2 regions of the Rarobacter incanus genome follow, and region 1 is predicted to be linked to the other one. Evidence: riboswitches for the same ligand, from Rfam matches in the RefSeq annotation. Region 1 holds a riboswitch; the other holds the start of a gene.
The links. Region 1 has a riboswitch for cyclic di-AMP ahead of FB389_RS07330 (C40 family peptidase). Riboswitches for the same ligand answer to the same signal wherever they lie in the genome.
Positions count from the first base shown of each region.

Region 2: another riboswitch for cyclic di-AMP. It lies ahead of FB389_RS04805 (C40 family peptidase); the one in region 1 lies ahead of FB389_RS07330 (C40 family peptidase).

Region 1 covers NZ_VFNV01000001.1:1,760,498-1,775,403, forward strand. The annotation lists partial or broken gene FB389_RS07295 (transposase) at 57-206, opposite strand; gene FB389_RS07300 (hypothetical protein) at 288-680, shown strand; gene FB389_RS07305 (family 49 glycosyl hydrolase) at 939-3,827, opposite strand; gene FB389_RS07310 (ABC transporter ATP-binding protein) at 4,010-4,954, shown strand; gene FB389_RS07315 (ABC transporter permease) at 4,951-5,826, shown strand; gene FB389_RS07320 (ABC transporter permease) at 5,829-6,653, shown strand; gene FB389_RS07325 (MFS transporter) at 6,702-7,958, opposite strand; gene FB389_RS07330 (C40 family peptidase) at 8,055-8,873, opposite strand; cyclic di-AMP (ydaO/yuaA leader) riboswitch at 8,876-9,012, opposite strand; gene FB389_RS07335 (ABC transporter substrate-binding protein) at 9,547-10,842, shown strand; gene FB389_RS07340 (GNAT family N-acetyltransferase) at 11,984-12,478, opposite strand; gene FB389_RS07345 (ABC transporter ATP-binding protein) at 12,547-13,392, opposite strand; gene FB389_RS07350 (ABC transporter ATP-binding protein) at 13,402-14,364, opposite strand; gene FB389_RS07355 (branched-chain amino acid ABC transporter permease) at 14,354-14,906, opposite strand, start outside.
Region 2 covers NZ_VFNV01000001.1:1,127,058-1,141,963, reverse strand. The annotation lists gene FB389_RS04865 (glycoside hydrolase family 15 protein) at 1-799, opposite strand, end outside; gene groL (chaperonin GroEL) at 1,011-2,633, shown strand; gene FB389_RS04855 (HD domain-containing protein) at 2,785-3,483, shown strand; gene FB389_RS04850 (sensor histidine kinase) at 3,473-5,248, opposite strand; gene FB389_RS04845 (response regulator transcription factor) at 5,272-5,994, opposite strand; gene FB389_RS04840 (NYN domain-containing protein) at 6,110-6,715, opposite strand; gene FB389_RS04835 (cold-shock protein) at 6,849-7,232, shown strand; gene FB389_RS04830 (DUF3027 domain-containing protein) at 7,229-8,371, shown strand; gene FB389_RS04825 (hypothetical protein) at 8,747-9,589, shown strand; gene FB389_RS04820 (DUF2530 domain-containing protein) at 9,772-10,041, opposite strand; gene serC (phosphoserine transaminase) at 10,042-11,160, opposite strand; gene FB389_RS04810 (iron-dependent transcriptional repressor DtxR) at 11,291-11,992, shown strand; cyclic di-AMP (ydaO/yuaA leader) riboswitch at 12,126-12,289, shown strand; gene FB389_RS04805 (C40 family peptidase) at 12,287-13,204, shown strand; gene FB389_RS04800 (universal stress protein) at 13,337-14,299, shown strand; gene FB389_RS04795 (OsmC family protein) at 14,387-14,824, opposite strand.

The DNA of each region.
Region 1 (14,906 bases):
CGTCGTATCACTCGTTCGTCGTCTACGGCGACAGCGGTGTCGCCGGTGAACAGGGTCTGCTGTTGGACCCGTCGGCGGCACTCATCGAGTCCCTCCGGGGCCAAGCGCACCACATGGAACGGATTCATGACCGTGACCGCGGTGGGCAGTTCCTCAGCTGCGGCGGTCTTGAACCCGGCAAAGCCGTCCACCCCGACGACCTCGACACCTACCGATTCACCGACAGGCCACAGCGCCAACACCCACCCCTGCACCCTCAACCGGGAAGAGCTCGATTAGGAGAAAAAATGAAGTCCCACGAGATTGCACTCAGTTCGGTTGCACTCGGCAGGCTGCTGGTCACGGTCGCTGGATGTGGGACCGAACCGGAGGGATCGAATGCCAGCGCAGGATTCCCGCATACTGGTTCACTCGCAGAGGATTATCCGTTCGCTTCACTCGACGGCAAGTTGAGCATTGAAGCAAGCGAAAGTGGTTACTACCCCCGGCTCGTGTCTGAGCACAGGATCAGCTACCTCCTCGTCCTGCCACCAAATGCCGAAGTCGGTGCAAATACGGTCAAAATTGGTGATAGGACTTTGACCGTCGGTGATATCTCAGTCGGTGGTGGGGAGATGGCCACGGATGTTGATGGTGCCGGGTGCAGCTCACAGTCCCCGGCGTGGCTCGTCGCGCCATAGCCTAGATCTGACCAGTACCGCCGATGGCACCCCCTTGTGTGGGCGGCATCGGTCTTTGTTCGGTCCATCTAGTGGTCCAACCCCCAACGAAACCCGCCTGGACGCGAGGTCGCACGAAGAGCTCGGCCGCGGGACTGTCGGCCAGCACCTCGACGTGGATCGTGTCGTGATCGGGTGCCGCTTCGTTGATGACGATCCATGGTGCCGCAAGTGCGGTGCCGGGGGCACGGGACACTGTGACCCACCGCAGGTGCGCAGCTAGCTAATCCGGGCGCGCTTGCTCGCCGCCTTCAGCAAATACCGCTTTGCCTTACCGGACGGCTTGAAGGTGGCCTGCACCCGCATGCCCTTGGTGACGGACCCGGGAAGCTTCACCGTGATCTTGCCGCGTTGCTTTGCTCTGACCTTCACGCGCACGACCGTGCGGCCCACGCGCACCACCAAGCGGCCGGTTGGCTTGCCGGTGGCGGCGGTCGTGACTGCGACCCGTAACCGTATTTTGCCGCCGGTCCTCTTCGCCTTCTTGCGAACGACCACCTTCACCTTGGCCTTCGCCGCTGTCTTTTTCACCGACGAGGCCCGCGCCAACGCAAACCCGCTCTTGCGCGCGGTGACCTTCACCCAGATCTGCTTTCCGACGTCGGCCGTGCGGATCTTGTAGCGCGCACCGGTAGCGCCGCTGGCGGCGGCGTTGCCCACATACCACTGGTATGTCGCTGTCACGCCCGACTGCGACCAGGCGCCGGAGGTCGCCGATACGTTCGCTCCGACTCTAAAGGTGCCCTGGAGCCGTGGGGCGGAGGTGGCGACCATGACGCGCGAAGAGCCGTCGCCGGGGTTGGCTGTGCCGCCACCATCGCCGGGGTTGGCTGTGCCGCCACCATCGCCGGGGTTGGTTGTGCCGCCGTCGCCACCATCGCCACCATCGCCGGGGTTGGTTGTGCCGCCGTCGCCACCATCGCCACCATCGCCGGGGTTGGTTGTGCCGCCGTCGCCACCATCGCCACCATCGCCGGGCGCGGGGCACTCCAATCCGTCCTTGTTCGCCCCGGCTTCCTCGCAGGGAAAGTCCACGCCCCCAACCGCACTCGACGCGAAGGGCTGATCCGGCGCCGAAGCCGATCTGACGATCTCCCACGTGCCCCACGGGAACCACCCGGACACCCGCCCCAGCTTCGAGTCGTGCCAGTTGTCCGCGGCGAAGCTCACGTAGGTATTGCCGACGGTGAAGTCCTGGATGCTAACCCCGATCGAATTCTGCCCGATTGCCACCTGCGCGCCGCCGCTGTCGGCGTCGTAGTCGGCGTACAGCTGGTTGTCCAGGTTGGTTGCGCTATCGGCGGGAACCGCCCACCCGTCCACATGCAGGCCTTTGACAACGAAGTTGTAGGTATTCGCAAGTGCGTAGATCCGGAAGGCGCAACCGGTGGCGCCCTCGACGTAGGTGTCTTCGATGCGGATATCGCGAATGGTCGCACCGGTCGAAGCTCGATCGTTGCGGCCGTCAAAATCCCAGTGGCGCGATGAATTCAGCACACAGGTATTAATCGTGTCCCACTGCAACTGGTTGTGTATCACGTATGTGCGCGAGATCTCGACATTCGAGACGTTCCGCGGGACCCATCCCCACTGGATTACGGGCCCGTTGGGCCCCTTCCACACCACCGTGTTATCGATCGTGACGTTCGAATGATAGATCTTGAGGGCATCGTCGTTCGCTTGCAGGAACGAATTCTTCATCGTTGATCCCGCATACAGTTCCAGGCCGTCCGTCTGCCAGTACCACGCGCCGACCTGGTGATAGTTGCGAACCCGCATGGTGAAGGAATCGTAGTCCCCATAGACGACAAATGAATGGTACGAGGGCTCCGCGATGGTCACGCCCTGCAAATCCAGGGTCTGCGCAACTCCCTGCGCCGAGTCGAAGCGCAGCGGTTTGACGCAGTCCGCATGGCAGTTGTCGTACTTCGCCGGGTCCCGGCGCGTGTAGCCATCGTTGCGGGTATCCGCTTCGTAGACGTATTGCTCCCCGGAAAGCACCCCGAACCCGGTCACCTTGTAGTTCGTGATGGATGCATTCGCGGAAAAATCGAAGGCGCCTTTGACGTATGCCCCCGGCGCCAGGTAGACCCAGCGCACGCGCGGGTTCAATTGGGCACGATAGGCGGCACCCATCGAATAGGTGCCCGGTTCGAAGTAGATGATGTCGGCGTCGACGGTATCTAAATTGGTCACGGAACCCTGGGCAGGACGGTAGATCGTGCCATCCGCGTCAGTTGGTACGGTTCCGGAATCCTGCTGCGCATCCGGTTCGGCAAACACCATCATCGCGTTCCTCGGTTCGACCATGGCCGCCACGGATGCATCGATGGCGGTGGAGGCGGCCTCGTTCATATAATCGCGGTTGGGCCCGGAAACCTGCGTCAGCTCGGGTGAGAACTCGACGGAGAATCTGTACCCGTCGGGGGAATACGGGATCTTGATGCGAACGGTGTGATCGTTCACCAGGAAGCGGGTGAACCCGAGCTGGCGCGGCTTGATCTGCACCTGATCAATCGAGCTAACGGTGGCGCCCGTATCCAACGCGACGTCTATCCACACGTCGCGCGAAAACTCGAACGTGGTCCAGCTCATCGTTTGGTGACCGTCTTCTACGCCTTGTTCGGCGGCGATCGCCTCGGCATCCTCCCACGCGTTTTCGGCACCGTCGTTCTGGTAGCCGTCCGTCGCGGTGCCGTACCCGGGCTTGCCCTTGCCGGAACGCGGGATCGTCAAGTACGTGAACGAATCGAACCACTCGTCCTGCGCATCGTCCGTGGCGACCTGCACCGTGTAGAACGGTGACTGGCGCACTGCACCGTCGGCGACGGGCGTATCGGAATTCTTCTCGCCGTTGGCGTGCCACCAGGTGACCAGCCCCTCCGATTGGGAAGTGGCGGGGGTCGATTCCCGGGCCGCGGTCGATGCTTGGAGATTGCGGTTCGTCGCCGCCGATTGCGTGGTCGTAGCCGATGCGGCCGGGCCGGCAGAGGTCGCCGCGCTCGGGGTTGGCGCGGCGAGCGGTGGCACCAATGCAAGTGGGATGGCCAGGACTAGGGCCGCGGCGAAAGGCAGGCCCTTGCGGAGGATTGTGCTGCGAAGGTGCATCCGGGCGTCATCCTTGACTAATTGAGGCGGTGAGGGTCGTAATCGTCTTCGATTCACGAGCGTATGTGACATTCTAGCGGCTAAATGGCCCGGCTGTCTGGGGATTTGTGACCGTAGGGGCCGTTGTTTTGTGCGGCGGAAAATAATTCGCTTCAGCGCGCCGCGGTTCCTACACTGATCGAGTGAATTCAATCAGCACCGTCCGCCCCGCGGTAATCCGCGCCGAGGGCCTGGTCAAGACCTACGGCGACAAGCGCGCGGTCGACGGCCTATCGTTCGTGGTCCCGGCCGGCGAATGCTTCGGGCTGCTAGGCCCCAATGGTGCGGGTAAATCGACGACCATGCGCATGATCGGCGCGGTGAGCTCCAGAACGGCCGGCGAACTGGAGATCGTCGGGTTGGACCCCAACAAATACGGGCCCGAAATCCGTTCGCAATTGGGCGTGGTTCCCCAGGCCGATAACCTCGACACCGAACTGCGCGTGCGCGACAACCTTATGGTCTACGGCCGCTACTTCGGCCTGGACCGCAAACTCGTCGCCCGCCGCGCGGACGAACTGCTGCAATTCGCGCAACTATCCGATCGCCAAACCGCGCGGATAGACGACCTATCGGGCGGGATGAAGCGGCGCCTGACGATCGCCCGGGCCCTGATCAATGACCCGCAGATGTTACTGCTTGACGAGCCAACCACCGGCTTGGACCCCCAGGCTCGCCACATCCTGTGGGACCGCCTATTCCAGCTCAAGGAGCAAGGCATCACCCTCATCTTGACCACCCATTACATGGATGAAGCCGAGCAGCTTTGCGATCGCCTCATCGTTGTCGACCACGGCAGGATCATGGCCGAAGGCACCCCCGCGGACCTGATCCGCGCCCACTCGTCCAGGGAAGTCGTCGAACTGCGCTTCGGTACCGACCGCAACCGCCTGGCAGCGCAACAGCTTTCGGACGTGGGGGACAGGCAGGAACTGTTGCCCGATCGGGTCCTGATATACGCTGCGGACGGCGAAGCCGCGCTGCGGCAGGTCACCGCGCGCGGGCTGGAGCCGATCACCTCGCTGGTGCGCCGCAGTTCCCTAGAAGACGTCTTCTTGCGCCTCACCGGGCGGAGCCTGATCGAATGAGGGCGGACGTTGGGGGAGGGGCGGCCTCGTCGATCAATAAGGCATTGACCGCGGACCAGATGCGCGCACGCGCCCTGGCGGGGGCCCGCAAACCCCGCGCATACGGCACTTGGTACGTTGCCTGCGGCCGGTTCGCGAACATGCGGGCGTACCTCCAGACCATCGTGTGGACGGCTATCGGGACGCCGGTTCTTTACCTCTTCGCCATGGGTATCGGGCTGGGATCGCTGGTCTCCCGCGGGACCGGCACCATCGACGGCGTCCGCTACGTGCAGTTCGTCGCGCCCGCACTCATCGTCGCGGCGGCGGTGCAGGTGGCGAGCGAGGAAATGACGTACCCGGTGATGCTCGGATTCAAGTGGAATCCGACCTTCTTCGCGACCAACGCCGCCCCCATACAACCCGCGCAGATCATCAACGGGCTGATCGTCTCGGTGATCGGGCGGCTGGCGTTCGCCTCCGCCATCTATTACGCGTGCGCGGTGGCGTTCGGCGCCCACGGCTCCGGATGGGGATGGCTGGCGATACCGATTGCGGTATTGGCAGCGTTAGCGTTCACGACTCCGGTCATGGCCTACGTCGCAACCCTGGAGCAAGACAGCGGCCAGATCGCGATGATAATGCGATTCGTGGTCATGCCGCTGACTCTCTTCTCGGGCACCTTCTTTGACCTTGCATCGATGCCGATCTACCTGCAACCGATCGGCTGGCTCTCCCCGATCTGGCACGGTGCGCAACTGGCCCGGGCCGCCTCGTACGGGCTGGGGGAACCGGCCTGGGTCACCGCCATCCGCGTTGCCTACCTCATCGCGTTGACCGCGGGCGGCTGGATCGCGGGGCAACGGATCGCGGCTAGGAGGCTGAACCGATGACGATGACGCAGGTGGCAGTGGCAACGCATCGGCGCCGGTTTGGCATCGATGGGGCGCTGTACTCCGCAAACGCGCGTGCGGTCCTGTGGCGCGGGTGGCGAGCCGCATCGCATGCGAACCTTGCGGTGATGATCTCAGGTTTCTTCGAGCCGGTGTTCTACCTACTTTCGTTCGGGGTCGGGTTGGGTGGGTTGATCGGCTCGGTGGCGGGTGATGACGGACGAGTTCTCCCCTACGCCGCATACATCGCCCCCGCCCTGCTCGCCACATCCGCGATGAATGGCGCCATCTACGATTCGACCTGGAACGTGTTCTTCAAGCTCAATCAGTCGAAGCTGTACGACGGGATGCTGGCGACCCGTCTCGGTCCGCTAGATGTTGCCCTGGGGGAGATTGGGGTGGCCCTGATCCGCGGCGCTGTTTACGCTGCGGGCTTCATGGTTGTGATGACCGCGCTGGGCCTGACGCTTTCGTGGTGGGCGCTCGCGGCGCTGCCCGCCACGGTGCTGATTGCGTTCGGGTTCGCCTCGTTGGGCATGGCGGTCACCAGTTACATGAAGACGTTCCAGCAGATGGACTGGATCAACTTCGTGCTCCTGCCGATGTTCCTCCTGTCGGCGACGTTCTACCCGCTGAGCGTCTACCCGTCCGCGGTGCAGGTATTCATTCAGGCCATGCCGCTGTGGCATGCGGTGGAACTGGTGCGATCGCTCACAACGGGGAACGTCGGCTGGTCGCTGCTGTGGCACGTCGCATACTTCGCGGTGATGTCGGTGGTGGGGATTCGTTTCACGACGGTGCGCCTGCGCGCGCTATTCCTGCGCTAGCTTGTTTCTGCTTGTTCCTGCGGTAGGTGCGCCCGCCGCGGGCGGCACCTACTTGAAGGCGCGGATCCGGTAAACCGTAAGTCCAACCAGCAGGCATGCCGCGGAACCGAGCAGGAACCACAGGGTGTATCCGCCGATCCCCATGGCGGTTCCCGCCGCCAGAATTCCCGGCCCGAAGGCGGGCGCTAGGATCTGCGGCAGGACGGCGGCGACGTTGAGGACGCCAAGGTCCTTGGCGGATTCCTCCGGATTAGGCAGCACCTGGCTGCCCAATGCTAGATCCACGGCGAAGTAGATGCCGACGCCCAGCCCGAGCGTGCCCTGGGCGACAACGACCACGGCGACGCTCGGTGCTGCCGCCATGCCCGCCAATCCCGCCGCCATGATGACCCCGGCGAGCAGTAGGAACGGTCGCCTCTTGCCGAACCGGTCCGACAGGGCACCCGCTATTGGGCTTGCGATGATCATCGCGATGGCCGCCGCGATATTGGATATGAGCATCGTGCGAGCGACACCCGATTCGTCCAAGTGCAGCGAGTTTTCCAGAAAATACGGGACATAGGCGGCGATGCCGTAATACCCGAACATTGCGAGGAAGCGCGTTGCCCACATCCACGCGAAGTCGGGCGACTTGCGGGGGTTGAACACGAAGCTGCCGGCAAAGTCCTTGATGCTGAATGTCCCCGCAGGCGCGGTCCGTCGCGGCCGATCGTTGAGGCGAGTGGCGAACCAGCCCGTGAGTCCAACCGCGACGATGCCGGGGACGATGAAGCGCCACGGGTCCGCGGCGATGAGGTTGACAATGAGCGTCCCGCCAAGAATGGCGAGCGGGCTGGTCATGCCGACCATCCCCGTCACCTTGCCGCGGCTGGCACCGGGAACCTGGTCGGCAAGAGTCGCATTCGTGGCTGCCAGGCCCGCGTTGACGGCGAATTGGGTGCATCCCCACGCCACCGCAAGCACTACGGGCGACGTGGTCGTACCGCATACCGCGAGGGCGGCGAGTGCCGCAATCGCGCCGCCAAGGATCCAAGGCCGTCGGCGGCCGTAGTGCGACATGGTTCGGTCCGAGAGGCGCCCCACCAGCGGGCTGGCGACCAGGGCGGCGAAGGCTCCCACCGAGAGGATGGCCGAGAGCGTGGACGTTGCCTGGTCGGCGGGCACGATGTGCTTGACCTTGAAGGACAACGCCACCATTGATGGCGTGAATACCGCGAGATACAGCCCGAAACTCGATGCGAAGTAGCCGCGCGCGTAGCGCCCCAGTGAAAGCGGCGTGAGGGACTGGGGGGCCTCGTCGATCATTGCGGTTCCTTACGATGGGCGTTTATCAAAGACTAAAGCCGCCCCAGGGCCACAAAGTGGGCCCAAGGGCGGCCGCCGGTCACAATCCGCGAAGGATTAGATGACGCGGATGAATGTCGGGTTCTTCTGATACATGGTGCGCACGTGAATCGACTTGCCCGGACGCGGCGAATCGATGATCTTGTTTCCGCCCAGGTAGATTGCGACGTGGCCGGGAGTCCAAATGATGTCGCCCGCCTTCGCCTTGGCGCGGCTGATTTTCTTACCCGCGGTGCGCTGCGCCGACGACGTGCGCGGCAGGGAGACCTTGACTGAATGGCTGAAGACGTACTTCGTGAAGCCCGCGCAATCGAAGCCCTTGGGCGTCGTGCCGCCGTAGCGGTAGGGCGTGCCGATGTGCTTCTTGGCCGCGGCGACGATCGCCTGGCGTTCGGTGAGCACCTTCACCGTGACGCGCTTCTTGGCGGAACGGTAGCCGTTTGCCGCACCGCGCGCGTTGGGGGTGACCCGAACGGTGAGCTTGGTCTTTCCCGAGCGCAGGTTCTTTGGGAGGCGCACGCGAGTGCGCGTTGACTTCACCTTGGCCCGGGCAATGGTCTTGCCCCGAGCGATCACGGCGATGGTGAAGCCGCGGGCAGCTTTGCGGGTCTTGACGGTGAGAACGATCCTGTCGGACTTGCGTGCGCCATTGATCTGGGTCTTTGCGGACTTCTTGACGGTGAAGGGGATCGCCTTGGTGGCCTTTGCGGTCGGGGCCGCGGGCGTTGCGGTCGGGGTCGCGGTCGCCGCTTGCGCGGCAGTCGTGGCCACAATGGGAGTTGCTAGTGCCGTAGCGAATGCAACGGCGAGAGCCAGGCGGCGCGGCGCGCGGCTGTTGCGGCGCGCTTGGGCGCGCCCGTGGACGGATGTCGTCACAGGTAACCTCTCGTCGCCTACGAAGTTAGCTGTCGGGTTCGGGCTCAAGGTCTGCCCGGCCGATTTCTCGGCTTCACCCCTGACGCGGCACGTGCCGCGTCGTTGGGTCCCCCGTCGCCGCCATGGGTTCTATGGACTCGTTGCCGGTGGCGGCGCTAGGCGCTGGCAGCGAGGTCTGGAACAAGTCCAGAGCAAACCCCATTACGGTAGGTGTTCGCACTTGGAATGACCAGAATTTGGGTCGAATCGGCGTAAATTCGGGTTACGCCCGACGCAAAGAACTGTTCAAACATGCAGGTCAAGGCGCTAATGTGACGCCTGTCACAGTGGCGGTGGGGTGTCTGGAATGTGCGCATCCGCTTCGCGGCGGCCCGCGGCCTGGCGGCACTTCCGCACCGGCGAGAACCCCACTGTGTCGCGCGCGTAACGTGGGCGACAGAAATGAGACGACTCTTTCACCGATCTGAAACGAAGAGCAACGGAACCTGAAATCCGCGACCAATAGCGTGCTAGGTGTCGATAACAAGACGAAGTGCGACCGCTGGGCCCCGTCGGGACCAGCGCGGGCGCAGCGTCCACACTTCGCCTTGTTGTTGATACTTCGTTCGAACGCCGCATGGGTGTTTGAGCCGCCCGATCCTCGGGCAACTTCATTCGAAGCCTCGGAGGAATAATGAGTACTAGCAAACTAAAGCTCTCGACCGGAATCGCGGTCGTCACGGCTGCGGCACTGATCATGGCCGGATGCGGGTCTTCCGGTAGCTCTTCATCGACGTCCGCCTCCACACAGACGTCCGCCGCCGCCAGCGGCGACCCGCTCGTTGTCGGCACGTTGCTTCCCGTCACCGGAACGCTTGCGTTCCTGGGCCCGCCTGAGGTCGCGGGCGTCGGCCTTGCCGTCGACGACATCAACGCGGCCGGCGGTGTCAACGGCCAGGACGCGTCCGTCGTGGCAGCCGACTCAGGCGACTCGACGGACCTCAACGTCTCGACCCAGGGCGCGACGGAGCTCATCAGCAAGAAGGCGAACGTGGTCATTGGCGCGGCGTCCTCGTCCGTGTCTTTGAACGTTGTCAACCAGATCACAGAGGCCGGAATCATGATGATTTCACCGGCCAACACCTCGACCACCTTGTCCGGCTACTCGCCGCTCTACTCGCGCACGGCGCCGCCGGACACCGTCCAGGGTGCCGCCCTCGGGTCCGCGGTCCTTGACGCCGGGCACACCAAGGTTGCCATGCTGGTCCAGAACGAGGACTACGGAACCGGTCTGCGCGACAACGTGCAGAAGGCCGTCGAGGCTGGCGGCGGCGAGGTTGTCTACGGCGGAACAGGCGACGGGCAGGAATTCCCTCCCGGCGAGTCGAACTTCGCGTCCTACGTGACCGAGCTGCTGGCGACCAAGCCCGACACCATCGTCATCATCGCATTCGAAGAGACGGTCGCGATCGTGCAGGCCCTGCTTGCGGCCGGTTGGGACACCTCGAACCTGTTCATGTGCGACGGTAACACCGCCGACTACTCCTCCAACTTCGACAAGGGCACCCTGAAGGGTGCGCTCGGTACCATCCCCGGCGCTCAGGCGTCCGACGACTTCCGCACGAAGCTGTCCGAGTGGTACAAGGCGAAGGAAGGTTCCGAGCTGACCGACTTCTCATACGGTCCCGAGTCGTACGACGCGACCGTGCTGGCGGCACTGGCCGCAGTGCGCGGCAAGGCGAACGATGGCAAGACCATCGCCGACAACCTGCGCGCCGTATCTGGCTCCGAAGAAGGATCGGTTGAGGTCACATCATTCGCGGATGGCGTCAAGGCGCTGGCCGAGGGCAAGGAAATCCACTACAAGGGCGTTTCGGGCATCGGCCCGCTGAACGACAAGATGGACCCGTCCTCCGCATACATCGGCGTCTACAAGTTCGACGAGGACAACAAGCCCGTATTCGACCACGCGGTCGAGGGCAAGATCTGATAGACCAGGAGCCATAGTCTCCTACGGTTGGATCGGCGGGGGCCGCTGCTTTCGGGCAGCGGCCCCCGCTTTTGCGTTGTTCGGTGCTAGCGCCGCCGCCCGGCTTTCGTTCGGTCTTCGCCCGGCTTCCGCCCGTCGAGTGCGGTGTTTTGACTAAAACGGGCGCGCTCGGCGCGTGTGGGGGTGCATGTACTCGTCGAGTGCGGGGTTTTGGTCCGAGTGCGGTGGTTTGTGCAGGGGTTGTGACTGAAAGGGGCGCGGTCGGCGTCTGCGGGGGTGCGCGAACTCGCCGAGCGCGGGGTTTCGGTTCGAGCGCACCCGTTTAGTTCGAGTGCGCGGGGTTTCCCGCGGGGGCGAGTGGCTGAAAGGGGCGCGGTCGGCGTTTGCGGGAGTGCGCGGGGACGCCGAGCGCTGGGCTTTGGTCCGAGTGCGCCCGTTTAGTTCGAGTGCGCGGGGTTTCCCGCGGGGGCGAGTGGCTGAAAGGGGCGCGGTCGGCGCGCGCGGGGGCGCGCGGGGACGCCGAGTGCGGGGCTTTGGTTCGAGTGCGGTGGTTTGTGCAGGGGTTTTGACTGGAAGGGGCGCGGTCGGCGCTTGCGGGGGTGCGCGGGGTCGTCGAGTGCGGGGTTTTGGTTCGAGTGCGGTGGTTTGTGCAGGGGTTTTGACTGGAAGGGGCGCGCTCGGCGCTTGCGGGGGTGCGCGGGGACGTCGAGTGCGGGGTTTTGGTTCGAGTGCGCGGGCGGCTCGACCCGCGAAGGTTGCTGTTCTTGGCCGGCCCTGACTGAAAGGGGCGCGGTCGGCGCGCGCGGGGGCGCGCGGGGACGTCGAGTGCGGGGTTTTGGTTCGAGTGCGGTGGTTTGTGCAGGGGTTTTGACTGGAAGGGGCGCGGTCGGCGCGCGCGGGGGTGCGCGGGGTCGTCGAGTGCGGGGTTTTGGTTCGAGTGCGCGGGGTTTCCCGCGGGGGCGAGTGACTGAAAGGGGCGTGGTCGGCGCGCGCGGGGGTGCGCATACTCGTCGAGTGCGGGGTTTTGGTTCGAGTGCGCGGGGTTTCCCGCGGGGGCGAGTGACTGAAAGGGGCGCGGTCGGCGCGCGCGGGGGTGCGCGGGGTCGTCGAGTGCGGGGTTTTGGTCCGCGTGCGGTGCGGGCTAGCTCAACGGCCGGTACATCACGTGCAGCGGGACAAGCCCGGCCGCCGGGTGCTCGAACGCGCGCGGAATCGTTGCGACAATGACGAAGCCCAAGGAGCGCCACAGCGCCAGCGCACGGTGGTTCGTAGAAACCACGGCATTGAACTGCATTCCGGTATACCCGTCCGCGCGGCACTGCCGCAGCACCGCCAGCCCCAGAGTGCGCCCAATGCCGCGCCCCGAAAACATCGGTGAAACCGCGAAGCCGGCGTTCGCCACCATGGAACCTTGCGCGAACTGGTTGGGGTGGAACTCGGCCGTACCGAGCACGGTTTCGTCCTCATCGACAGCGACAAGCACTCGGCCGCCGGCCTTATCCAACCACCAATCAAGAACCTCGGTGCGCGACGCGTCGCGCGGGAAGCAATAGGTTTCGCCGGCGCGGATGGCGGGCTCCAGGGCACCCCAGATTCCCGATTCATCGGCCACGATCGCTTCGCGAATGAATACCAACGCTGTCTCCTTAGTGCGCGGCCCGCCAGCGGCACCGCCGAATCTGCCCCAGGCGGTCGCCGCGCCGCCTACTTCAGGCGGCGTCGCGACTTGCTTTCGTTTTCGACATCGGTTGCCAGGGTGCCCAGATACAAGCCGATGACCTTCGGATCGTTCAACAGCTCGCGCCCCGGCCCGACGTGTGCGTCTTTGCCCTGGTCAAGGACGTATCCGCGGTCGCAGATTTGCAGGCATCGCCGGGCATTCTGTTCGACCATGATGATCGAAACTCCGGTCTTGTTGATCATGCGGGTACGGATGAAGGCCTCGTCCTGCAGGGCGGGCGACAGCCCCGCGGACGGCTCGTCCAAGAGCAACACGGAAGGGCGCATCATGAGCGCGCGCCCCATCGCCACCATCTGCCGCTCGCCGCCGGACAATTGCCCGGCGCGCTGATTGCGCCTGTCCGCCAGCTTCGGGAAAACATCGACCACGTATTCCCACCGCTCTTCGAACAGCTGGGGCTTGAGGAAAACGCCCATGCGCATGTTTTCCTCGATGGTGAGCGAGGGGAACACGTTGTTGTTTTGCGGCACAAATCCCACACCGCGCGCCACCAGGTGGTTCGCCTTCATGTTCGTGATGTCCTCGCCGCCGAGGGTGACCGTCCCGGATCGCACATTGACCAGGCCGAACAGCGATTTCAGCAGCGTGGATTTGCCGGCACCGTTGGGGCCAATAATTCCGACGAGTTCCCCCTCTCCCACGGTCAGGTTGCACCCATTGAGGATGTTGACCCCGGGCAGGTACCCGGCGACCAGGTAATCGGCCACCAGGATCGGGTTCGCGGGTCCTGCGGGCGGTTCTGGCGCTGTCGCGACAGGTGCGGCGCTCGCTCGCGCCAACTCGTTGGCGTCCTTGATTTGCTCACTCATCGTCGTCTCCTACTGCTCCTGCGCTGCGAGGTCCTGCTGGCGGATCGCCACGAGCTTGGCCAATTGTGCGGGGTCGATCAAGGAATCGTCGCCCAGGTCCACGTCATGGCGAGCCCCGAGATAGGCGTCGACCACCGCCTGGTTTTCCATGATCGATGCTGCTGGCCCCTCGGCCACGACGCGGCCTTCGGCCATAACGACGACCCACTCAGAGATGTGTCGGACAGCATGCATGTCGTGCTCGACGAAAATTATTGTCATTCCCTCGTCGCGGAGCGCCTCGATGTGGCCCAGCAACGATTGGACGAGAGCCGGGTTCACGCCCGCCATCGGCTCGTCGAGCATGATGATCTTGGGGTTTGTCATGAGCGCGCGCGCCATTTCGAGCAGCTTTCGCTGCCCTCCCGACAGCGATCCCGCGAAGTCCGCGGCCTTCGCGTCGAGCTTGAAGCGGGACAGGATTTCCATGGCCCGCTCGGTGTTCGCCTTTTCTTGACCTCGCCACAGCGGTTTGAGGAGTGAGGGGACGAACCGTTCGCCGAGCTGATCGGTGGCGGCCAGGAGCATGTTGTCCAGAACCGTCAGACGCGAGAGGGCCTTGGTGAGCTGGAACGTGCGGACCATCCCGTGCCTGGCCACCCAGGCGGCGCTCTTGTTGGCCATGTCCGTGTTTTCGAACGTCCAGGTCCCCGAGTCAGCCTTGTCGAACCCCGTCAGCAGGTTGAAGAACGTGGTCTTGCCGGCTCCGTTGGGCCCGATCAGGGCAGTTATCGCGCCGCGCTGGAACTCGACGTAGTCGACGTCCACCGCCTTGATTCCGCCGAAGCTTCGGGTGACATCGCGCACGGTCAGGATCGAGTCGGGTTTGGCGACTCCCACCTCAGGCTTGACGAAAGAAAGGTCATGGGCGGTCTCGTCATCCGGAATTTCAATCGAGAGGGTCCGGTCGACCTCAACTCCCTCAGTGTCCATCGAACGCCAACTCCTTCTTATTCCCGAAAATTCCTTGCGGTCTAAAGATCACCAACGCCATCAAGACAATGCCGACGAGCATCCCGCCGAACTGCTCCACCTGTGTAGAGGACATGGCCGCTTCGGGAATCGCGGCGCGCATTCCCGAACGGACCAGCATGTACAGGGCGAAGAAGATCATCGATCCAGCAACGGGGCCGAACACCGTTGCGGCCCCGCCGAGTAGCAGTACCGTCCACACCCAGAACGTCATGGTGCGGCCCATGGAGTCGGGCTGGACGGCCCGGGGTAGGACGTAGAGCACGCCCGCCAGCGCCCCGAAGACGCCGCCGGTGACCAGGGCCTGCATCTTGTAGCCGAACACGTTCTTGCCGAGGGCCCGCACGGCGTCCTCGTCTTCGCGGATGCCTTTGAGGACGCGGCCCCACGGGCTGCGCGTCAGGAGCCACACGAACAACACCGCAAGCAACACGACGGACCACGACACCACGCGCAACCACCACGAATCGGAGCCGTTATTCACGTACGTCCACGGCCCGATA
Region 2 (14,906 bases), 630 kb from region 1:
CCAGCCCCATCAGCGCGGATGCGGCGGTACCGAGGGTAACGCGGTGGGAGCGGGTCTCCCAATAGTCGGGCGAGGCCGGGGGCAGCCGCGTCCCGTCCACCGTGGTGCGCAACAGGTACCCCACCGATCGGCGCAATAGGGGCGCTGTTTCCGCATCGAAGGCGGCCACGTCCGCGGCGGGGATTTGCGCCCGCACCATCGCGGTGGCCCACATCGCCCACCCGGCGGCGTCGTACTGCTGCGGGCGCGCATCGGGCACTCGCCCCGAGTCGTCGGGCAGGTAGCGCGCCTGGAACGCGCCGTCGTCCCCCTGCACGCTGCCGAGGAACCGCAGGATCCCTCGCGCCTGTGCGAGGTGCCCCGTCTGCGCGAATGCGACCGCCGCGAAGGCGCCGTCGCGTGGCCACACATAGCGCCACTTCGGGTCCCAGCCTGCAACAGCGGCGAACGCCTGCGTTCCGTCGTCCAGGCGTACGGGCACCGTCAGCGCCCGTAGATCAAGCAGCGCGCGCCGCGCCAGTGCCTCGTAGCGCGTGCCCGCGCCGGGCACCGTGCCCTCGCCCAGCCACAGGATTTCTTCCAACGAGGCCCCCGCCCCCGTTTCCCCGGCCGGAATCTCCGTGCGCGTCCCATCGGGTTCGACTCGGACCCCGGCGGAGATAAGGGCGATGTGCGCGGTCGTTGGCGCGGCGGGCGTGCAAGACGTGCCCAGCAGCGAAACGACGACGGCGACTCCGATCGCGCGCGCGCCGCGCCGCCACGGGCTGCGCGTGTCCGCGGCGCCAACGCTCCTTTTCACGCTCACAGCGTAGCGACATCGGCGCATTCATCTTGCACTCGCCAGTGGAGAGTGCCAATAATGGGGTTAGCACTCTTGGACTGAGAGTGACAGATTTGCCGATCATCCGGTGAGGTTCGATGTCGCGCGTGATGTGAACGCGCGGCGCGGGCCGTCCGTCGCGGGCACCGGGTGATCACTCCGACCAGCCACAAATGGAGGAACACTCCCCATGGCAAAACTCATTGCCTTCGATGAGGAAGCCCGTCGCGGTATCGAGCGTGGGCTCAACCAGCTCGCCGACACCGTCAAGGTGACCTTGGGACCCAAGGGACGCAACGTCGTTCTCGACAAGAAGTGGGGCGCACCCACGATCACCAACGATGGTGTATCCATCGCTAAGGAAATTGACCTCGAGGACCCGTTCGAGCGCATCGGCGCCGAGCTCGTCAAAGAGGTTGCCAAGAAGACGGACGACGTTGCCGGTGACGGCACCACGACCGCAACCGTTCTGGCCCAGGCACTGGTGAAGGAGGGCCTGCGTAACGTGGCCTCCGGCGCCAACCCGATCGCTCTGCGCAAGGGCATCGAGAAGGCAGTCGCCGCCGTGACCCGCGAGCTTCACTCCCTGGCCAAGGACATCGAATCGCAGGACGAGATCGCGGCAACCGCCGCCATTTCGGCCGGTGACGAGGAGATCGGTCGCCTGATCGCGCAAGCGATGGAGACCGTCAAGAAGGAAGGCGTCATCACCGTCGAGGAGTCGAACACGTTCGGCCTCGAGCTTGAGCTCACCGAGGGTATGCGCTTCGACAAGGGCTTCCTCGCCCGTTACTTCGAGACCGACCCCGAGCGCCAGGAAGCGGTTCTGGAAGACCCGTACATCCTGCTGGTCGAGTCGAAGATCTCCAACGTCAAGGACCTGCTGCCGCTGCTGGACCAGGTCATCAAGCAGGGCAAGGCGCTGCTGATCATCGCCGAGGACGTCGAGGGTGAGGCCCTGGCAACCCTGGTGCTGAACAAGATCCGCGGAACGTTCAAGTCCGTTGCCGTCAAGGCTCCTGGCTTCGGCGACCGTCGCAAGGCGATCCTGCAGGACATCGCGATTCTGACCGGCGCCACGGTCGTCTCCGAAACCGTTGGGCTCAAGCTGGAAACCGTTGGCCTGGACGTGCTGGGATCGGCCCGCAAGGTTGTCGTGACCAAGGACGAGACCACCATCATTGAGGGTGCCGGGGACGCAGAGCTGATCGCCGGCCGTGTCAAGCAGATCCGCTCGGAAATCGAGAAGTCCGACTCCGAGTACGACCGCGAGAAGCTCCAGGAGCGCCTGGCCAAGCTCGCCGGTGGTGTCGCGGTCATCAAGGCGGGTGCCGCAACCGAGGTCGAGCTCAAGGAGCGCAAGCACCGCATTGAGGACGCTATCCGCAACGCGAAGGCTGCCGCTGAAGAGGGCATCGTCGCCGGTGGTGGCGTGGCGCTGATCCAGGCCGGCAACGTTGCTTTCGAAACCCTTGAACTCCAGGGCGACGAGGCAACTGGTGCTCGCATCGTGAAGGTTGCCATCGAGGCTCCGCTCAAGCAGATCGCCGCCAACTCCGGTCTTGAGGGCGGGGTCGTCGTCGAGAAGGTGCGCTCGCTGCCGGCCAACCACGGCCTGAACGCGGCAACCGGCGAGTACGAGGACCTGCTCGCCGCAGGCGTCACCGACCCGGTTAAGGTCACCCGCTCCGCGCTGGAGAACGCTTCGTCGATCGCGGCCCTGTTCCTGACCACCGAGGCCGTCGTGGCCGACAAGCCGGAGAAGGCCGCACCCGCCGCTCCGGGCGGTGAGGACTTCGGCGGCGGATTCTGATCCGCGGCCTCTAGGCCCGCAACGTAACGTTGCACACACGAGGGGTGCCACCCGGGTTTGCCGGGTGGCACCCCTCGTTTCTTGCGGGCGCTATCCCACCGTTCGGGCACCGCGGTTTGCAATATGGCACGCGGTGGACAACGCTTGGGGCATGCCCATACACGCCGACACGGCACCCTCGTGGCTCTTGACCGGATGGGTGCGCGCATGCCACGCGGAGGGCGCCACCGTGTCCGACGCGGCGTTGCTCGCAACCGCCCATGACCTGCTGGTGCTGTGGGACGACCCCTCGCGCAAGTACCACTGCATCACCCATCTCATTGACGTCCTGCGGCGGGTGGACGAGCTTGCCCAGGAGGCGCACGACGCCAACGCCGTGCGCCTCGCCGCGTGGTACCACGGGGCCGTGTTCACCGCGGACTCGGTGTCCGCCTACGAGAACAGGGCGGGGGAAAATTCGGCGGCCAGCGCCAACCTGGCGCGCGAGCAGCTTGCGGCGCTTGGCGTCCCCGGGGCGAACATCGAGCGGGTCGCGGAACTGGTGCACGCCGTTCACCAGCAGGCGGGCGGCGCGGGGCCCAAGGACAGCGACGCGAACGTGCTGCTCGATGCCGACCTGGCGGTTCTGGCGGAATCACCGCAGCGGTACCGCGCCTACATGACCGCGATCCGCGACGAGTACTGCGACATTCCGGAGGACGACTACATAACCACGCGGCTGCGAATCCTGGAGAAGATCCAGGGGCGCAAGCGTATCTTCTTGTCGCCCGGTGCCGCGGCCTGGGAGAAGCAGGCACGCGAGAACCTGGAAGCCGAAATCGTGCGGCTGCGCGCGAAGCTCAAGAAGTAGCGAGCGGGAGCTCGACCTCGATCGTCAACCCGCCACCGGGGGTGTTCGACGCCGCCGCGCAACCGCCCAGCGATGCAGCAATTGCGGCCACGATCGAAAGTCCCAGGCCGGACCCGCCCGAACGCCGGTCCCGCGAGGAATCGGCGCGGTAGAACCGCTCGAAGAGGCGCGGGAGCTGATCGGCGGATACGCCGGGACCGTGGTCGCGAACCAAGATGACGCCCATGTCCCCGCGCGTGCCGACGCCGAGCTCGACGGCCGTGCCGGTTGGGGTGTGCCGCACGGCGTTGCCCACCAGGTTCATCACGACCTGGCGCAGGCGGTCCTCGTCCCCGATGACGACGGCGCGGCCGCTGAGGGCGTCGCCCGGATCTATGTCCGAACCGTCCAATGCGGTCACCCGCACGCTGCGCGTCGCGTCCAGGGCGCCAAGGTCCATCGCCCCGTCGCGCGCTAGCGCGAAAAGATCGACGGGGTCGTGGCGGAGCGCTCGTCCCTCATCGAGGCGGGCCAGGGCCAGCAGATCCTCGACCAGCATGCCCATGCGCCGCGATGAGTCCTCGATTCTGCGCATGGTGTCATCCATCGCTTCCTGCGAGGTCAGCGCGCCCATGTGGTAGAGCTCGCCGTAGCCGCGGATGGTGGCCAGGGGCGTGCGCAGTTCGTGGCTGGCGTCCGAAACGAACTGGCGCATGGACGCCTCCGAGCGTTCACGGGCGTCGAACCCGGCCTCGATCTGGCTCAGCATCACGTTGAGCGAATGGCCGAGCGACCCCACCTCAGTGCTCTGCGGCATCGCCGGCACGCGCGCCGATAGGTCCCCCTCCGCGATTCGCGCGGCGGTGGCCTCGATGCGCCGCAGCGGCTTGAGGGAGGTGCGCACCGCAAAGTACCCGAATACCGCCCCGGCCAGCGCGATTGCCATCGTGGTCAGCACAAAGGCCACGCGGACCTGGTTCCCCGTGCGAACCGCGTAGGTGAGGGGCAGTGCGACGTACGCCATATCCGCTGTGTGGGCGTCGGAAATTCCCTGCAAAGGAATGCCAACCACGCGCCAGGTGGGCGTCGATAGCGTTGGCTTTGTGCCGCCCGGAGGCGTGATTCCCCGCGTCGTGAACGCGGTGGTCAGGCCCGTTGTCGAAATCGGCGCACCGTCCAGTGAGGGGATGCCGTTGGCAGCGACGTTGCTCTTGGCGCACAGGTACTGCGACTGGGCGGTCGATGGTTGCGTCCCGATGACCAGCGCGAAGCAGTAGTCGGTAGGCAGCGGATTGGTGCCGGTGGCGGCCTCCAGTGATGCCACCTCGCCGCGGTTGTACAGGCTGGTGGCGTTGTCGAAGAGCCGCTCGTCGATCTGGCGCTGCAGCAGTCGTTCGATTTGCATCGTCGAAAACGTTCCGACGGCACCGATGCCGCACACCAGCAGCAGTGTGATAACCGAGACGAGGCGAATGCGCAGCGGTACGCGCGCCCAGGCGCGGCGCAGCGTCGTGACGGTCGAACCGGCGGTTGCGCCACCCCGTTCCGGGGCATCGTTGGCCGATGCGTCGCCCGCGCGTCCGGGTCCCTGCGGGGTCGCTGCGCCGCCGGGTAGTTCACCTGCTGCGCCGGCGCCGGGGGGCGCCGCCTCGTTGTGCGGTGCCTGCGGCTGGAAGCGCGCCAGGCCGTCGCTCGCCTCTGCGGGCGCGGCGGGTGGGGCAGGCTGGGTCGCGGGCGTTGCCGCCGCGTTCTCGCGGGGTTTGCCTGGGGTGCCGGGGAAATCCACGTCGGTGTGCCGATCCGGGCCGCTCAGCGGCTGACCGGTTGGCGCATCAGGTATCCGACACCGCGCTTGGTGTGGATGAGCGGCTCGACCTCCTTGCCGTCCTCCGTCTTGACGTGGTCGATTTTGCGCCGCAAGTAGGAAATGTACGACTCGACGATGTTAGCGTCGCCGCCCCAATCGTAGTCCCACACGTGGTCGAGGATCTGGGCCTTGGATAGGACGCGACCAGCATTGAGCATGAGATATCGCAGCAGCTTGAATTCGGTGGGCGACAGCTCAATCATCTGCCCGGCGCGGGTCACCTCGTGCGAATCCTCGTCCATCGCCAGGTCGGCAAACCGCAAAATGGCGTCGTCCTCCGGGGCCTCGGGGCTGGTGCGTCGCAACACCGCGCGAATCCGGGCGACGACCTCTTCCAGGCTGAACGGCTTGGTGACGTAGTCGTCGCCGCCGACAGTCAGGCCGTTGATCTTGTCCTGCGTGTCGTCGCGAGCGGTCAGGAAGAGCACCGGCGTATGCACGCCCTTTTCCCGCAGTCGGCGGGTGACGGTAAAGCCATCGATGTCAGGCAGCATGACGTCCAGCACGACCAGATCGGGTTGCAGATCTGTCACCAATTGGAGGGCTGAACTGCCGTCCGCCGCTCCGTGCACCTCGAAACCGGCGAAGCGGAGCGAGGTGATGAGCAGTTCGCGAATGTTGGGTTCATCGTCGACGACTACGAGTTTTGCTTCGGGGCTTGCCATATACACAGCATCTAACTGCCCCCTGATAATTACCTGGGAGGTGGTTGGGTGTTCGTTGTCAATTTGTAGGATGCGCGATCGAAGCGTGCTGTGGCGCCAATCCCGGCCCGGCGGGCTAGATGAACATGGTCGGGTCGAACTCGTCGAGCGGGATGATGCGAACGCGCGGCAGCTGCGTGGTGAACGCGCCCACTACGTGCTCGAGGTCGTAAACCGTGACGCCGCGTTCCGAGAGGGCTGCCAGTTGGGAGGACACGAACTCACGGAACGCGATGACGCCCACGCGGTGGCCGCGGTCGAGTAGCGCGTCGAGTTGCGGCAGGAAGTCGCCGTCGTGGCTGGCCAAGAGCACATCCGCGGGCCGTCCAACCAACACGTCGAGGGTTCGTTGGATACCGATGTCAACGACCTTTTCGGTGGCGTCGCCGGCCAGCGGCACGGGACGGTAGTCCATCGCCAGCAACGCCTGCACGAAGTTGAGCGGCATCTGCCCGGAACTCGCGTTGAGGAAGAAGAGGTTTGTTGCCGGCTGTTCCCACAACTCGGCGGCGAATTCCGCGACGCGATCCCAGCGGGGTCGCTCGTCCGGGTTTGGCCTGCGCCCCAACACGCTCATGCCTAAGGTCGCGTCGATGTTCTCGCCGTCAACAATCAGATAAGTTTTACGTTCATTAAAATCGTTCACGATATGAGCGTACCCGGAGTCCAGGAGACAAGCCATTACGGGGTTTGCGGCGTGTAGACTGGTGCGTTCACTGATCGGCCATGGTGGCATGATCAGGTTGGGCACCTACACTATGAGTTGGGTGCCCGTGGCAATCCTGACAGTTTCGTTTCTATGAGTGAGGTCCTCCGTGCCTACCGGCAAAGTCAAGTTCTTCGATGCTGACCGCGGCTTTGGGTTCATTGAATCCGAAGACGGATCGCGAGTGTTCTTGCACGCCAACGCGTTGCCCGATGGGGTTACGTCACTCAAAAAGGGTGCACGCGTAGAGTTTTCCGTCGCGGACGGGCGCAAGGGTCCGCAGGCGCTGACGGTGACCCTGCTTTCGCCCGCACCGAGTGCTACCAAGGCGCACCGCAAGTCCCCCGATGACATGGCGGTGATCATCGAAGACGTCATCAAGATGCTCGACGAGGTCGGTGCACGTCTGCGCAAGGGGCGCTACCCCGAGGGTGCGCAGGCGGAGCGCACGGCAGCGGTTCTGCGCCGAGTCGCCGATGAGATCGAGGGATGACGGCTCCCGTGGCTGCCCGCCGTAAAGCCGCGAAAGACGCGGTGCTCGCCGCGTGCATAGATCTGGCGCGTGAAGCCGCCATGCAAACGGCCGACCGGCCGGGCGATGTGGGGGAGCACGTTTCGTTTGCCATGGTCGGCGAGCGCTTGGCCGTCCACAATTTTGCGTGCACGCTGCCGGGCTACCTCGGGTGGCACTGGGCGACGGTGGTTGCGCGGGCGCCGCGATCCCGGACCGCAACGATCTGCGAGGTGACGCTGCTCCCGGGCGACGGCGCCTTGCTCGCACCCTCGTGGCTGCCGTGGGCGGACCGGCTGCGCCCGGGCGATATCGGGCCGGGTGATGAGCTTCCCTTCCGCCCGGACGATCCGCGGTTGGAACCCGGCTACAAGCGAAGCGGCAATCCCGACATCGACGAGGTCGCGGTAGAGGAACTGGCCCTGGAGCGGACCCGCATTCTGAGCCGCGATGGGCGCGACGAAGCGGCGGCGCGCTGGTACGCGTCAGATCGCGGGCCCGCGACCGCGGTCGCCATTCACGCCAGCGCCCCGTGCAACGCGTGCGGCTTCTGGGTTCCTCTGCAGGGTGCGCTCGGCCAGGTTTTTGGTGTTTGCGCCAATGAATGGTCCTCCGACGACGGACGGGTGGTCTCGCTCGACCACGGGTGCGGGGCTCATTCGGAGACGGATACCCCGCAGGTACCGTCGCTGTGGGCGGACCCGTCGCCGCTCATTGATGAGTTGACGATCGACATTGAAGAAGCAGTAGGAACCGAGTCCGCCGAGGGCGGTGATAGTGATCCAGAACACAAAAATGTGGACGGCGATAAACCTATCGATTCAGTGTCTGGCGCGGTGTCGAAGCGCGCCAAGAATGCGCGAGGCAAGGCCGTTCGCGGGAAGTCGGGGCGTGGGGGCCTGGACGCCTCTGGTGCAGGCGCGACTGTAACGTCGCCTGCTGCCGATAAGGCGGCGGGCGCCGATGATGTGTCTGGCACCGATGACGCGGTGGGCACGGATGGCGCTGCGGGGGCCGATGATTCGGTGGTAGCCGATGACGCGGTGGGCACGGATGGTGCTGCGGGGGCCGAAACGTCGCCGCCGACCGGTGAGAGCGCGGACAATCCGCGCGATCTGTAGGTTTACCGAAGCCGAGGAGCCCGTTTTCGTGGCCAAGCCCCGCTCACATTCGTGAACGGGGCTTTCAAGTGTCCGGCAACACTCATAGGAAATGCATGGGATGAATTCGCGTGTCCCGGCGTGCGATACGCGGGTTTTGTGCGTAGGCTGACAAAAAGGACGATCGTTCGTTACCGGACATAAGTTCGCCGACCACGGTAATAATGGTCGTGAAACGCTGTTTGCGGGCGAAAAGCTCTCGACGTTACCGGGTGAAAATACCTTGATGAGTTCTTTTGTAAGGGAATTCCCAGTTGAATTAGATACGATGTGTCTAACACAAGTGGTATCCCGGGTTTCCCGGAACCTAATCCGAATGTAAAGGGAGGGTAAGAGATGCAGACGAATACGCGAGGTAACTCCGTTGCACGTCGGCGTCGCATGTCCGCGGCCGAGGTTCGTTCAGCAATGATCGACGCCGGGCGCCGCAGCATCTGGAACGCGGGTCTGACACTGGACCTAAACGACTCGCACTTCGACGATCTCATTCGCAGCGCGTCGGTTCCAAGGTCGTCGGTCTTTCGCATCTGGCAGACGAAGGCTGACTACCTGGTCGATCTGTACGAAACGCTGGGCGGGCCGCAGGGTGGCGCGCGCGGAAGCCTGTTCGCCGAGCAAATTCTCAAGGACGAGGTCTTCGCCCACGTTGAGGACGTAGCCGGGGAATTTGCGGGCAAGCTGGACACCCCGCAGGGACGCCGGTCGCTGGTTGAGGAGGTCGTGCGCCGCGGCGTCAAGGCCAGCTTCGATGCTTACACGGCGCCGTCGGAGTGGCAGACCTACGCGCAGATGATGATCTCGGCACCGGTGTTGACCGACCTGCCGGACGGCGCGCGCATCGCGGACACGCAGGTGCAGACCGAGCGCAACGATGTCATCGCGCGGCTCGCCGACCGCTACCGCGTGGTTTTCAACGACGTGCTGAACCTGCACCCGCGCGACGAGGAATTGCGTTACGAATACTTCGTGATCGCCGGCATGAGCCTGATCGAGGGCTTCGCGACCCGCGAGGTCCTGGCGAAGGCGGCCAGCGCGGATGCGGACCACGCAGTGCCGTCGCTGCATGATCTGTCGACCGCCACGGTCAAGCGCGTCGACCGCGACGGAGTCGAGCGCGAGTGGCTTCCGGTCGCTCTCGCCTACCTGGCGGTACTCGACACCTTCTTCGAGACGCGGTAGTAATCGTCGCGAACGTCACGAAGGCGGGGCGGCACTGGTTCTAAAGCCGGGTGCCGCCCCGCCTTCGTTCGTGCGGCCAGGGGCCTACTGGGAGGCGGGCCGGCCCGCCGTCGCGGTTCGCCGCGGCGGCCTGCGAGGGTGCACTAAAGCGTCCCCTGAGCGATTGCGATACCGCCGGCGTGTTACTTGCGCCGGCCGGCCAGGACCCAGCCGATCGAACACAGGCCGACTACCACGCCCGACACCGCGGTCGTCAAGCAAGAAAGAAAGCTATCCCCGCTCATGGTGCCGCGGGTCAGTACGACGATGGCCGCGACCGCCCAGGCCAGCGTTCCGGTGATCAAGAATGGCAGCAGGTTGCGGCGGCGTGCGGGCAGCGCCGTCCGGGACCGTGCCGGTGCGGGCGGCGCGGACGAACCGGCGTCTTGGGGTCGGGGGTCGCTGGAGGGCATCTAGCTCAGTCTCTCTGCGACGTACGCGATGCATTCGGTGAGGCGGCGCACGTCGTCCGGGTCGACGGCGGGGAACATCGCCACCCGCAGCTGATTGCGGCCGAGCTTGCGGTAGGGGTCGATGTCCACGATTCCGTTCCCGCGCAGGATTGCCGAGATCGCGCAGGCGGGGACCTCGTCGGAAAAATCGATCGTCCCGACCACGTTCGATCGGTGGGTGGGGTCCTGCACGAAAGGCGTCGTGTAGGGCGTGCTTTCGGCCCAGGCGTAAAGGATGCTCGCCGATTCGGCGGTGCGCCGCGTCGCCCAATCCAGCCCGCCGCGGTCGTTGAGCCAGGCCACCTGGTCGGCCAGCAGCACGAGCGACGCGATGGCCGGAGTATTCAGCGTCTGGTTGGACCGCGAATTGTCCAGGGCCGTCTTGAGCGAGAGGAACTGCGGGATCCAGCGGCCCGAGGCCGCGATCTCCTCGATGCGTTCGATGGCCGCAGGCGATACTGCCGCGAGCCACAGGCCGCCATCGGAGCCGAAGTTCTTTTGGGGCGCGAAGTAGTAGACGTCCGTGTTGGCTATGTCTATCGGCAACCCGCCGGCGGCCGAGGTCCCGTCAACGACGACGAGCGCGTCGGATCCGCCCAAACGGGTCACGGGGGCGGCCGCTCCGGTGGAAGTTTCGTTGTGGGGCCACGCGTAGACGTCCGCGCGCGGATCCGCGGCGGGCAGGGCCACCCAACCCGCCGGGCCGTCGGTAACCAGCGAATCGGCAAGGAAGGGAGCGGCCGACGTTGCCGCGGCGAATTTCGAGCCGAACTCTCCAAAAACTCCGTGCGCCGCGCGCTCGCGCACGAGGCTGAACGTGGCCGCGTCCCAGAAAGCCGTTGAGCCGCCGTTGCCCAGGATGATTTCGTAGCCGGCCGGCAGGTGGAAGAAATCCGCAAGTCCGCCGCGGATCGCGCCGACCAAGTCCTTCACGGGCGCCTTGCGGTGGGACGTGCCCAGCAGCGTGAGCCCGGCGGCGGCGAGCGCGTTCACCTGGTCCTGGCGCACCTTCGATGGCCCGGAACCGAATCGGCCGTCAAGGGGAAGGATCGAGGAGGGGATAGTTAGTTCAGCAGCCACAGGCACAACAATAGTGCGAAACGGTCGCGCATATGACCACTTGCCGTCCGTTGTCACGATATCTGGGCGTGCGCGCCGACCGGTCGCGATAGGCTAGTACGAGTGTTGGAGCAAGGAGCAGGAGGCCCCGATGAGTGACCTCATCGACACGACCGAGATGTACCTCAAGACCATCTACGAGCTGACGGAAGAGGGGATTGTCCCCTTGCGTGCGCGTATCGCGGAGCGCCTGGGGCATTCGGGTCCCACCGTCTCGCAGACCGTGTCCCGCATGGAACGTGACGGCTTGGTCGTCGTCGCGGGAGACAGACACCTCGAGCTGACCCCGCTGGGAATCGAAACGGCGACGCGGGTGATGCGCAAGCATCGGCTCGCCGAGCGGCTGCTCACAGACGTCATTGGCCTTGACTGGCCCCACGTGCACGAAGAGGCGTGCCGGTGGGAGCACGTGATGAGCGAATTGGTTGAGCGCCGCCTGGTCGAACTGCTAGAGCACCCCCACTTTGACCCCTACGGAAACCCGATTCCCGGGCTGGAAGAAATCGGTGAGGAGAAAACGCGGGAGCTGTTCAGGGATGGCGTGATCCCGCTCGACGAAGCGCTGCGATCGGTGGCCGATGGGGAGGCCGTCGTCAGGACGGTGAAGCGCATCGGCGAACCGTTGCAGCCGGATGTGGAACTGCTAGCCCAATTCGAGGGCGTGGGAGTGATTCCCGGGAATGCGATCGAGATCACTCGATCCAAGGATCGGTACGTCATGGGCGGGGTCGGAAGCGACTCGGTGGTGGATCTTGCCGCCGAACTTGCTAAACACGTGTTCGTTGCGGAGTAGCGCCGGGCGGGTCGGCACCCACCAAAGGTTAAATCTTCGTGACCTGACCGTGACATTCACCTTGAGGTGAGCTAACCTAAAGGGGCTTGGGCCGTACGGCGCCAAGCGACCCAAGCGGAACGCCAAACCCAGCCGCCGCTTGGAGCCTCATGCGAGAATCATCGGCTGGGACGGGGGAACCAACAGCGATCACGGAAGTGATCTTGGGGTGAAGTGCGGGCCGCGCGATGCGGACCGCGCCGGGCATTCTCCGCCCGAACCCGACAGCTCACCTCGGCGGCTGAGGAGACATTTGTGAGTAACACGCAACGTGGGCGCCACCGTTCTGACGCTCGGCCCGTGACACCGTTGTCGATTGCAACGCAGGTCGCAGGCCAAAAGGCCGCCGCGGTTGGGCGCGGGTCGGCCGTAGTCATCGCTTCATCGGGAATGCTGGTCGGTTCGGTAGTGAGCCCCGCGGGTGCGATCGCGGCGGAGCAAACAACGGCGACCGCCGATGCGCACTCCGTCGCCGCAGAGGCCGGATTGGGTGCCGCCGTTGTCACCCCCGTCACCGTCGCATCGAGCGTGGTGTGGGACGACGACGCCAGCGAGCTCAAGGTCAAGAAGGCGCCCAAGCCGGAAAAGGAAAAAGAGGTTGCGGCCACCGTCACCGCCCGGACGGCAACCGCGACGGCGTCGCGTTCGCAGACGCGGACCGCACTGGATTCCGGCGACGACTCCGCCAGCGACGCGCAGGCGCAGGACGACGAGCCTAGTTCTTCCAAGGACGCCGCCGACGGCGACTCCGCGGCTAAGAAGTCGACCAAGAAGTCGGCGAAGAGCGACTCCGACAGCGATGACGTGAGCGATGTCGTCGATACCTCGGATGCCGCGGAGCGCGGCGCCGCCGTGGTAGAGATAGCGAAGCGTTACGTCGGGGTTCCCTACGTCTACGGCGGGACAACGCCCAGCGGGTTCGATTGTTCAGGCTTCACCTCCTACGTCTACGCGAAGCTGGGCATCTCGCTTCCGCGTAGCTCGGGTGCGCAGCGTTATGCGGGCAAGGTCGTGTCCGCGAAGGACGCTCTGCCGGGTGACATCGTGTGGAGCCCGGGTCACGTCGCGATCTACGTTGGGGGCGGGAAGATCATCGATGCGCCGCGTCCCGGCAAGTCGGTGAACGTTCGCGCTATGTACCAATCGAACCCCGTCTACATTCGCATCTCGTAGTCTGGACAATCCGTCTCGCATGCTCTGCGGCGGCGGCTTTTCCCGTCCCTTGACGCAATCCCGGAGTAGAGTTGACTGACGGGGCCGGTGGGTGGTGGCTCCTCCAGCGACTTCGAAGCGGAGGTTCATGTCATGGTAAAACCAGTTGTCATTGGGGTTGACGGGTCGCGGGCGAGCCGCGTAGCCCTGGCGTGGGCGATCAGGCTCGCCAAGAAGAACGGTGCCAAGGTCATCGCGCTGTGCTCGTACTCTCTGCCGTCCTTCACCGTCGCATCGCTCGACGGGGGATACGCGGCGCTCGACGACGCCGCGATTGCCGCCGGTGCGAAGAAGGTGGCCGAGCAGGCCCGCGAGGAGGCCATCGCGCAAGGAGTCGAGGCGTCGGCGAGCGTGGTGCCGGGTGACGCGGCGGCCGCGCTGATTGAGGCGAGCAAGGAAGCGTCGGCGGTCGTGGTCGGCACGCGCGGTGGATCGGGCATACCCGAACGCCTGCTCGGCACCGTGTCCTCGGCACTGCCCGCGCACTCTCACTGTCCCACCGTCTTGGTTCCGTTGCAGTCGGCCCAGCCCATCGGGGGCGGCCTGGAAGAAAACTCGATAGAGGACACCCATCCGGCCGTTACGCTGCGACCCATAAAGCGCATCGTCGTCGGGGTCGATGGTTCGGTGACCTCGCAGGTCGCGTTGCGGGTCGCCATGAAGGCGGCGAAGGACTGGGGGGCGGAGCTGGTCGTCGTCGGTGGCGTGCCGATCGCTTCGGGATCGGGGATTTTGGCCTGGCTTCCGGCGGCTATCGATCGGCATCAGATCGTCGCGGATGTGCGCGCGGGGATCGAGAAGCTCGTCGCGAAGGCGAAGGCAGAGATCGCCGGGATCGAACCGGAAATTGTGGTGGTTGACGGAACCGGAGCCGAGTTGCTCACGCGTTTCTCGAAGACCGCGGATCTGCTGGTGCTCGGCTCGCGTGGCCGGGGAGGCTTCGCGGGGCTGCTGCTCGGTTCGACGTCGCAGGCGGTTCTGCACCACTCGGCGTGCCCGGTGCTCGTCATCAACAAGCGCACCGATATCGACGACGCGGAACTGGACGCGGTCTAAAGGAAGGGACGAGGTCGCCCGCTCCGCTGCGCGGAGCGGGCGCGCCGCGAAGCGGCCCTCGTCAATGCTTGGGTGGTCCCGAAGAAGTCAGTCCCGCGGGTCCACAACGCGCATGTCAATTGTCGCGCCTGCCTTCACCGTGCGAGCGACCGTGCAAGCCTGCTCTATCGAACGGGTGACGACGGTGATGAGTCGTTCGCGGGCAACGGGGTCCAACGATGAGAGGTCCAGTTCGATGCGCTCGGCAAACCGGGGGTAGCGGTCTTGCGCGGGGTCCTTGTCGCCGCCGACCTCGATCGTCATGGCGGCGTCGTCGCCGAGCCTGCGAGTGACGGCCGATTCCGCGGTGAAGCCCGCGCATGCCGCCAGGGCGACTTTTAGTAGTTCGCCCGGCGTGAAGGTGTCGGGGAACGAGGCGTCGCCGATGGCGACCTCGCCGCCGCGAGAGGATCGGCCAACGAAACGCCGATGCGCGAGGCGGCTGACAGTGACGGGTGGGAACGCGCTGGGATCTGTTTGCGTCATACGAACATTGTGGCACCGTCGGCCCAGGGTAACGCGGGCACGGGGCGCGGGTTCCAGGGGTGGGACGGGCGGCGCGCAGGGT